DNA from 2 places in the Cobetia sp. BL01 genome. Region 1 is predicted to be linked to the other one. Evidence: predicted binding sites of a transcription regulator. Region 1 holds the regulator's gene; the other holds the start of a gene.
What was found. The regulator sigma-54, encoded in region 1, starts transcription at its own class of promoters, with help from an activator protein. The targets are predictions, from matches to a motif close to TGGCACNNNNNTTGCTNT.
Positions count from the first base shown of each region.

Region 2: ACZYGA_RS02245 (HAD-IIB family hydrolase) is a predicted target of sigma-54. The motif match lies at 2,026-2,043, and genes of this name have one in related genera.

Region 1 is NZ_JBVBEE010000002.1:486,683-491,306, reverse strand. It holds gene ACZYGA_RS05845 (PTS sugar transporter subunit IIA) at 1-119, opposite strand, end outside; gene hpf (ribosome hibernation-promoting factor, HPF/YfiA family) at 129-437, opposite strand; gene ACZYGA_RS05835 (RNA polymerase factor sigma-54) at 1,037-2,485, opposite strand; gene lptB (LPS export ABC transporter ATP-binding protein) at 2,840-3,580, opposite strand; gene lptA (lipopolysaccharide transport periplasmic protein LptA) at 3,583-4,161, opposite strand; gene lptC (LPS export ABC transporter periplasmic protein LptC) at 4,260-4,624, opposite strand, start outside.
Region 2 is NZ_JBVBEE010000001.1:527,534-532,157, forward strand. It holds gene ACZYGA_RS02240 (glycosyltransferase family protein) at 1-1,004, opposite strand, end outside; gene ACZYGA_RS02245 (HAD-IIB family hydrolase) at 1,046-1,942, opposite strand; gene ACZYGA_RS02250 (TRAP transporter large permease) at 2,246-3,547, opposite strand; gene ACZYGA_RS02255 (TRAP transporter small permease subunit) at 3,547-4,188, opposite strand; gene ACZYGA_RS02260 (TRAP transporter substrate-binding protein) at 4,344-4,624, opposite strand, start outside.

The sequences.
Region 1 (4,624 bases):
TCCAGGCTGGGAATGTTCTGAGCAATGAAGGTGCTGAAGAATTCCAGCACCCGCTTCTTGCTCCCCCCGGGGACGCCGTAGAGCGTGCGCTCGGGGGGAAGAATCTGATCAAGTGTCATGGCAGAAGGTCAACGGGTCCCGGTGCCCTGAGAGCGAGCCTGGGACTTTTCCTTGTGTTTGACCAGCTGGCGGTCCAGCTTGTCGGCGAGCGCGTCGATGGCAGCGTACATGTTGGGGTCTTCTGCCAGGGCATGGAGGTCGGCGCCAGCGGCGTGCAGGGTGCAGGCAGCCTGTTGGCGTTCCTTCTCGATCGACAGTGTCACCTGAACATTGGTGATGTTGTCGTAATGCCGTTCGAGGCGAGCGAGCTTCTCGTTGACATAATCGCGGAGAGGATCGGTGAGTTCCACATGATGCCCGGTGATATTCACTTGCATGGACACGCTCCTTTATCCAGCGGGTTGCCTTTGAATTGTAACCCTTTTTGACTGCGAGCAAACCCTGATTGAACGCGCGGCCACTTTCTGACTCCGGCCATGGTCTCGTGGCGATCATCTGCTGGCGAGAGCGGCGGTGCCGGTGTACCGAGCGTCTACCCCGACAATGCCCAAGCTTTGAACAAAGATCAACGCTGCGCTGCATCGTGGCGCAAGGCTTGTCTTCAACCCAGCGAGGGATATCAGCAGGTTCTTCATGAGCATCGCCTCGCATCACGGACGGAATGGGGCTCGAGAAACCGGCCGTTTGTGGCCAATGTCAGCATTTACGTCGACGTTCGTGTGGCAGGAGTCGGTGGCGACCCCTGGCTATCTGTCCGTGGGATGTGAGGGAAAAAGAAAGCACTCTGGAGAAAAGTGGCTGGAAAAATAGGCAATTGGGGGCGTGAAGTCACTCACGCAGTCGCAAGGACAGGCATTGCCAACCGGTATTCAGACGACCGATTGGCAGATGATGCCAGGATGGCAGGTGCAAGGGGGCGAGCTTCAGCGCTCCGACGTGTGGAGCCCGCTGGCCTGCGGGTATCCGTTGTCGAGACTCACGCCAAGCGCTTGCGCTCGCTGGAGGAGGGGATGCCCATGGCCTCGCGATACTTGGCGACCGTCCGGCGCGCTACCTCGATGCCATCACTGGCCAGCAGATCCACCAGGCGTGAGTCGGACAATGGCTTGCGCGCCGGTTCTTCCGAGATCAGCTTGCGAATGCGCGCGCGGATCGCGGTGCTGGAATGCGCGTCACCGTTGCCGCTGCCACCCACCTGACTCGAGAAGAAGAACTTGAGTTCGAACACGCCTCTCGGGGTGTGGATATATTTCTGGGTGGTCACCCGCGAGATGGTGGATTCGTGCATCTCGACCACTTCCGCGATGTTGGCGAGGATCAGCGGCTTCATGCCTTCTTCCCCCTGCTCGAGGAAGTCGATCTGGCGCGCCATGATCTCGCGGCCCACCTTGAGCAGGGTGTCATTGCGTGAGGACAGGCTCTTCATCAGCCAGCGGGCTTCCTGAAGGTTGTCCTTGAGGAAGGTGTTGTCCGCGGACTTGTCGGCCCGCTTGATGAGGGCGGCATATTCCGGCTGGATACGCAGCTTGGGCAGCGCTTCCGGGTTGAGCTCGACCTGCCAGCCGTGACGCGTATGACGGACCAGCAGGTCCGGGATGACGTAATCACTGGCAGGCTCACCCCAGGCGGACGCCGGGCGCGGGTCGAGCGCCCGTACCAGACGAATGACGTGATCCAGTTCATCATCATCCAGGCTCAGGCGACGCTTGAGCAGCTTGCGATCGTCATTGCCCAGTGCCTCGAGGAATTGCCGCACCAGACGGCGGGCCTGGGCCAGCAGCGGCAGATCGTCCGGCAGCAGGGCCAGCTGCAGCAGCAGGCATTCCCGCAGGTCTCGAGCGAACACACCGGTGGGATCGAACTGCTGAAGGCGCAGCAGGACCTGCTCGAGTTCCGACGCCTTGAGGCCGGGCAGTCCCTGACCTCGCAGACCATCGACCAGTTCGTCCAGGCTCATGCTCAGGTAGCCGGCCCCATCCACCGCATCGATCAGACTCTCCGCCATCTGGCGTTCACGCGCATCGAGGTCCGTCATCGCCAGCTGCCAGCGCAGATGGTCCTGCAGGCTTTCGACACTGGTGTTGCGATCGAAGTCCGGCCCGTCCTCGCTCGAGCTTCCGCTGCCGGAACTGGTCAGACTGCCTGCGTGATCCTGGTAGAGGTCCGACCAGTCACTGTCGAGAGGGTATTCTTCAGGAATCTCGCTGTTGGTCTCGGAGGTGGAGATCTCGCTCTTGTCCTGTGTCTCCGCGACATCCAGCGACTCGTATTCCTCGTCAAGCTCCAGCATGGGGTTTGACTCAAGCGCCTGCTGTATCTCCTGACGCAGGTCCAGCGTCGACAACTGCAGCAGCTGGATCGCTTGCTGAAGTTGCGGGGTCATTGTCAGGGAAGTGCCGAGTCGAAGCTGCAAGGTGGGTTTCATGGGGTCTGTCATTCACGGCAAAGGAACGTGCATCTACGCTATACCGTGGGTCGGGGCACTGACAAGGGGCAGTCGAGAATATTCAAGCAACTTGCATGCCATGTTGCCACCAAGGTGGTATGGACGTCATGCATTCGAGTGAGGTGTGGCAGAGCAGGAGGGTTCACGGGGAGATCACGCAAGCGCATGTCGAGGCGCTTGCGTGAGGGGGCGGGGAACGAGGCCCCGACAGTGAAGCAGGAAGTGGCGGGTGCTGGAGGGTGCTGGTGAGAGCAGAAGAGGTCGGACGGCTCTCGTCAGGCTGACGGCTCTTACCAGGCTGACGGCTCTTACCAGGCTGACGGCACTCTCGGGCTAGAGCTTGAACTCATGGCCCAGGTAGACATCACGCACTTGCTGGTTGGCGAGGATGGTGTCGGCGTCGCCATGCGCGATGATCTGGCCATCGCCCACGATGTAGGCGGTATCGCAGATGTCGAGTGTCTCGCGCACGTTGTGATCGGTGATGAGCACCCCGATGCCGCGGTCACGCAGCTGGCGCACGATGCTCTTGATCTCGCCCACCGAGATGGGGTCCACGCCAGCAAACGGCTCATCGAGCAGCACGAAGTCCGGCTCGGTGGCCAGTGCGCGAGCGATCTCCACGCGGCGGCGCTCCCCGCCGGAAAGGCTCATGCCGGCACTGTCACGAATATGCGTGATGCTGAACTCGTTGAGCAGCTCCTCCAGGCGTGCCTTGCGTCCGTTGCGATCCAGGTCCTTGCGCGTCTCGAGGATCGCCATGATGTTGTCGGATACCGAGAGCTTGCGGAAGATCGAGGCTTCCTGGGGCAGATAGCCGATGCCGGCGCGAGCCCGCTGATGCATGGCGGCGCCGGACAGGTCGTGGTCATCGATGGTCACGCTACCGGCATCCGAGCGCACGAGGCCGACGATCATGTAGAACGAGGTCGTCTTGCCGGCCCCGTTGGGGCCCAGCAGGCCTACGATGTCACCCTGGCGGATTTCCAGCGAGATGTCCTTGACGACCTTGCGACCCTTGTAGGCCTTGGCCAGATGACGAGCGCTGAGGGTACGTGGGCTGGCAGCAGTCATGCTCATTGGTCCTTGCTGGCATTGGCGCCACGTGGCGTCAGGGTCATGTGGACGCGTGACCCCTCGGAGGATGAGGCATCGGTGCCATTGCTGGCATTGACCTGGCGCTTGTCCAGGAAGTATTCCACGTAGCCGCCTTCGAAGGTGTCGTCGCCTTTCTCCAGACGGGCATCGCCGACCAGTTCCACCCGGCGCTCCAGCGCGTGGTAGCGAATGGTATTCGCCCAGCCCTTGACCAGTCGCTCGTCGGTATCGGGTTTCTGCTCCATGTAGGCGCGCTGGCCGGTGGCCTTGACGAGGGAGATCTCGCCGCTGTCGGCGCGACTGATGTCCACGCGCGCGGCATCCAGCTTCATGCTGCCCTGGCGCATTTCCACGCGACCGGTATAGGTGGCCGTGCCGGCCTTGTCATCCAGTGACAGTGAGTCGGCGGCAATGTTGATCGGCTGGTTGGCATCGCTGTCCAGCGCTAGTGCGGTCGGGGAAAGCGTCGTCATGCCAAGTGCCAGGCCAAGGGCCATGACACCGGGTCTGAGTGTCTGGCGCCAGACCGTCAAGGGCGTGAGAGTCGTTGAAGTCATGGAGTGCTCCTTGGCAGAACTGGTAAGGCTTCACGATCACTCAGGCCATCGTGAAGCGGAAATCGGGGAGAGAGGATTCGGCGCATGCAGGGGCGCGCTCACTGATCCTGGGCCGGTGCGGCATCGAAGGTGCTGGAGACGCGGCCATCATCGTCACGGGTGGTGTCATTGCCGGTGTCGAGAGTCTCGGCTTCCCGGGCGGCATCGCTCTTGCCCTTGCCGGGTTGCAGGGTACTGCGGACGCGGCCTTCCAGCTGGGCGGAATCCTGAGAGAGGTCAGCGCTGAATCGGTCACTCTCGACGCGTTGACCATTCTGGGTGATCACCACCGGCACGTCACTCCAGGCACGGTTCTGCTCACGACTGTAATGCAGCACGTCGGTGTCCAGTGTCCAGGCATCCGAAGGCTGGCGCAGTCTGGCATTGCCCTCGAGGGTGAAGGTGTCGCCGCCGGCGCTCAACA
Region 2 (4,624 bases), on a different contig from region 1:
TTGTAATAGGTCTCGATCAGATCCAGCGCGATGCGATAGTAGGTCGCCTTGATGGTGCGGAAAGTCTCGCCATGAATCTCGACCCCCAGCGTCGCCAGCTTGCGATACATGGCCTTGGCGATATCCAGACTCATGCGATTGAGGCCGCCCAGCGCATCTTCCTCGGACAGCGGCTGATGCTTGTGATCATAGGCATCGGCGATGTCCACCTGGCACAGACGCTTGGTGGAATAGTTGCGATGCACCTCGGACAGCACGCCGATCTCCAGCCCCCAGTCGCTGGGGATGCGAATGTCCGCCAGCACGTCGGTGCGCATCGAGAACTCACCGGACAGCGGATAACGATAGCTGTCGAGATAATCCAGATACGGCAGCGGGCCATAGACCTTCTTGAGCGCACGGATCAACGGCGTGACCATCAGACGTGCCACGCGACCATTGAGCTTGCCCTGGGCGATGCGCGAATAGTAGCCCTTGCAGAATTCGTAGTTGAACTGCGGATGGGCGACCGGGTAGATCAGACGCGCCAGCAGGCCGCGATCATAGGTGACGATATCGCAGTCATGCAGTGCCACCGCCTCGGCGATGCCTGATGACTGCACGTAACCGGAGCAATACCAGACGTTGCGCCCCTTGCCGGCCTCCATCGGTGCCAGACCATGCTCGGTCAGCTCATCATCCAGTGCACGCAGGCGCGGCCCGTCGTTCCACAGGATACGGTGATGCTGTGGCAGGTGAGAGAAGAACTCCTTGGCATGCTCGAACTGGTCGCGGTCGGCACGATCCAGCCCGATCACGATCTCGCTGAGATACGGCACCTGCGCCAGCTCATCGACGATGTGCTTGAGCGCGGGGCCTTCCAGCTCGGAATACAGCGAGGGCAGAATCAGGCTCATCGGCCGCTTGCGGGAGAAGCGCATCAGATCCGCTTCAAGGTCCTCCACCGGACGGTCGGTCAGGTTATGGAAGTTGGTGATGATGCCATTCTGGTAAAAATCGCTCATGTCAGCTCCTTGTCATACCGAAGACACGCATCAGGCAGGCGTCAGGCGCGCAGGCCTCTGGATGTCCATTCTTCCGGCTGGCCATTGGCCAGCCAGTGACGTAATCCCTCGACCCATCCCTGCGGCCCGGGGTGATTGGCGCGAAAACAGCGGCGTTCATCCGCCAGTAGCGGATACTCGGCAAGCTCCCGATCGCGCTGTGAGGTATCACCGACGCCGGGGATCAGGACAGCGTTGTCGACCGCGGCCAGCAATGGCAGGTCATTGGCGCCATCACCGAAGCCCAGTGTCCAGGGACGCACCCGCTCACAGAGCCGGTAGCGCGCGATCAGATAGCGCGCCGCCACCCCCTTGTCAGTGTCGCCCGTCACATGATGGAAACGCCCGCCCCGCGTCAGCTTGAGGCCATGGCTGGCCAGGCGCGTGCGGAACTCCTCGAGGCGCTCCGGCGCGTCCTGCCATACCAGCGGTTCACTGGCATCACGCTCCCCCGCCAGCGCCGCATCCGCCTCCCCCAGCCCCGTCAGCTCGCTGATTCTTGCCACCGACATCGCGGCAAAGCCTTCAAAGGCGAACTCCTCCCTCAATTCCTTCAGCACCTCGAGAATCGCGCGACGCGGCATGGCCACCGCGATACGGCACAGGCCGTGCGCATCCGGGGCACTGGCCTCCTCCAGTGGATAGGCACTGAGCCAGGAGGCCGGCAGCGCCACGACGCCTCCGTTCTCGGCGATCCAGGGCTGACCCGCCAGCCCCAGCGAGCGCATCAAGGGCGTGAGTTCAGCCGCGGTCTTGGAGGTATTGGGCACGACCCAGGCGCCGCGAGCACGCAGGCGGGTCAGCCAGCTGCGCGCCGGACCCGGCGAGTAATCGTGATGGTCCAGCAGCGAGCCATCCAGGTCGGTCAGCAACAACAGCGGTGCTTGAGTCTCTGACATGTGAACTCTCCTCATGAAGTGCTGCAGCGTGCCAGGCATCCCCGCGGTGCGGTCTCGTTGCGCCAGGCAAGCCTGCCAAGAGCATTGCAGGGAATGTGCCAAGATGGTGCAGTCGCAATGACAGTCTGGCCTCTCAACTCTCAACTCTGATTCACTGCCGGCTTGCTTGCACCAACAATGAGCACAAATCCCCTGATGCATGTCGCGTCGCCACATTGCAGCGCAGACCTGTCGTCACGAACGACGACGCCCTCGCATCTGCGAGGGCGTCGAGTCTTCGGCCATCAGCAACATCTGTTGAGACTAGACCAGCCACAGTGACAGTTGCGGCCACAGCAGCAACATCGCCAGCACGCACAGCTGGATGGCGATGAACGGCAGCAGCGAGACGAAGATATCCTTGAGACTGATGCCTTCCGGTGCCACGCCTTTCAGATAGAAGGCGGCAGGCCCGAAGGGAGGCGACAGGAAGGACACCTGCATGTTGACCGCGAACAGCACGCCGAACCATACCGGGTCATAGCCAAGTTGGATGATGATCGGCACGAAGATCGGCAGGGTCAGCATCGCGATGCCGATCCAGTCGAGGAACAGCCCCAGCAGCAGCAGGATCGCCATCATCACCATGATGATCGCCAGCGGCGGGATATCGAGGCCGAGAATCATGCTCGACACGAAGCGGTTGCCGCCCATCAGGTTGTAGACCCCGACCAGCGCCGCCGCCCCGATACCGATCCAGATGATCATGCCGCAGGTGTTCATGGTCTGGGACAGCGCACGCTGCATCAGGGTGATGGAGAATTCACCCCGCAGCATCACCGCCACCAGCACGCCGAAGCTGCCCATCGCCGCTGCCTCCGTCACCGAGGCCACCCCACCATAGATGGAACCCAGCACCATTCCCGCGATGATCGCCGGCACGCCGACGGCCTTGAGCAGCTCACGCTTGCTCTGGAAGCTGGCACGCCGTTCCTCCTCGGGCATCACCGGCCCCAGCGCGGGATTGCGCAGGCAGCGGATCAGCACATAGAGGATATAGCTTGCCATCAGCACGATGGCCGGGGTGATCGCCGCGGTGAACAGATCGGCAATCGACTGGTTGGCGATCAGGCCATAGATGATCAGCACGATGGAGGGCGGCATCATGGTGCCCAGCGAGCCCCCGGCACACACCACGCCGATGGCGATGTGTTTGTCATAGCCGAGCCGGAGCATCTGCGGCAGCGCCAGAATCCCCAGCAGCACGATCTCGCCGCCGATGATGCCGGACATCGCCGCCAGGAAGAACGCCACCACGATGGTCTGGATCGCCACGCCACCCGGCAGGCGTCCGGCCATCACGCGCATGGCATTGAACAGGTCCTTGGCGATGCCGGAGCGATCCAGCAGCGAGGCCATCAACACGAACATCGGCACCGCCACCAGCGAATACTCGGTGACGAAGCCATAGACACGACTGGTGACCAGCGGCAGCGCCATCGGGCCGAACCAGCCGAAGGTGTAGGCCAATGCCACCAGCCCGGTGACGAAGGCCAGCGGCAATCCCGTGACCAGCAGCGCGAAGATGCCGCCGACCAGCAGCATGGTAGCCGTTGCGATATCCATCAGCGCTGCTCCTTGTCTGACGTGGTACGCGTCTCTTGTGCCGTGTGGGCAGCGGCGTCACTTTCCCCTTCGGGCGGACGGGGAGAGAAGAAGGTCTGGTAGAGATGCCACAGCGCCTGCAGGGTCATCACCGCCAGTGCGAACAGGATCACGCCCTTGGTCAGCGCCGGAAACGGCGGATTCCACGAGGTGCCGGAGCGCTCCAGCTGCCATTCGCCCAGCGGGCTGTGCGAGGCCCGCCAGAACATCACCCAGCCTGCGTAACTCATCGCCATGCAGAACACGAGCGTCATCACGTCATTGAAGCAGTCCAGCACGTAGCGAAAGCGCGTGCCGACCAGGTCGTAGAGCACACGCACGCGAATATGGCGGTTGTTGGCCAGCGCCGCCGGCCCGCCCAGCGCGAAGCTGGTCGCGACCAGGAAGATCACCGTCTCGTGGACCCAGGAGGTCGGCGAGTCGAGGCCATAGCGCATCACCACCTCGAACACGCTGATCGCCATCGCCAGCAATACCAGCCACGCCGCGGCGCGCGTGCCCTTGCCGACCAGTCGGTCCAGCGGCGTGCGCGTGCCCAGATTCGGGTCGTGGTCATCCGACGCCTCCGGCAGGCCCGGCGACGCCACATCATGTTCTGCCATATCGAATTCCTTGCTAACTGGCTTGCTCAAGGAGGATCGGCGCGCCCAGTGAGCACGCCGATCATCATCTCCTGCGTCTTTCCTGATCGTCTTGATCCTGTCGACGTCTCGCCCCGGCGACTCTTGTCACGCGGCCGATGACAGCGAGTGGACGCTTACATCAGGTTGCGGTCAGTGAGGAAGGTGACCACGGACTCGTAGACCTTGCCGGTCAGCTCGTTCTTCTCGGCCCATACCTTCCATTCCTGCTGGGCGATGCGACGGAACTTGGCGCGTTCTTCCGGCGCCATGTCGATCACCTCGATATCCGGATTGGCTCGCGCCGCGCTCACCGCCTTGAGGTCACGCGCCTTGAGGGTGAAGACCATGTCGTAGGCCATCGAGTCAGTCGCGGTCTCCATGATCGCCTTGAGATCCGCCGGCAGGCCGTCCCAGA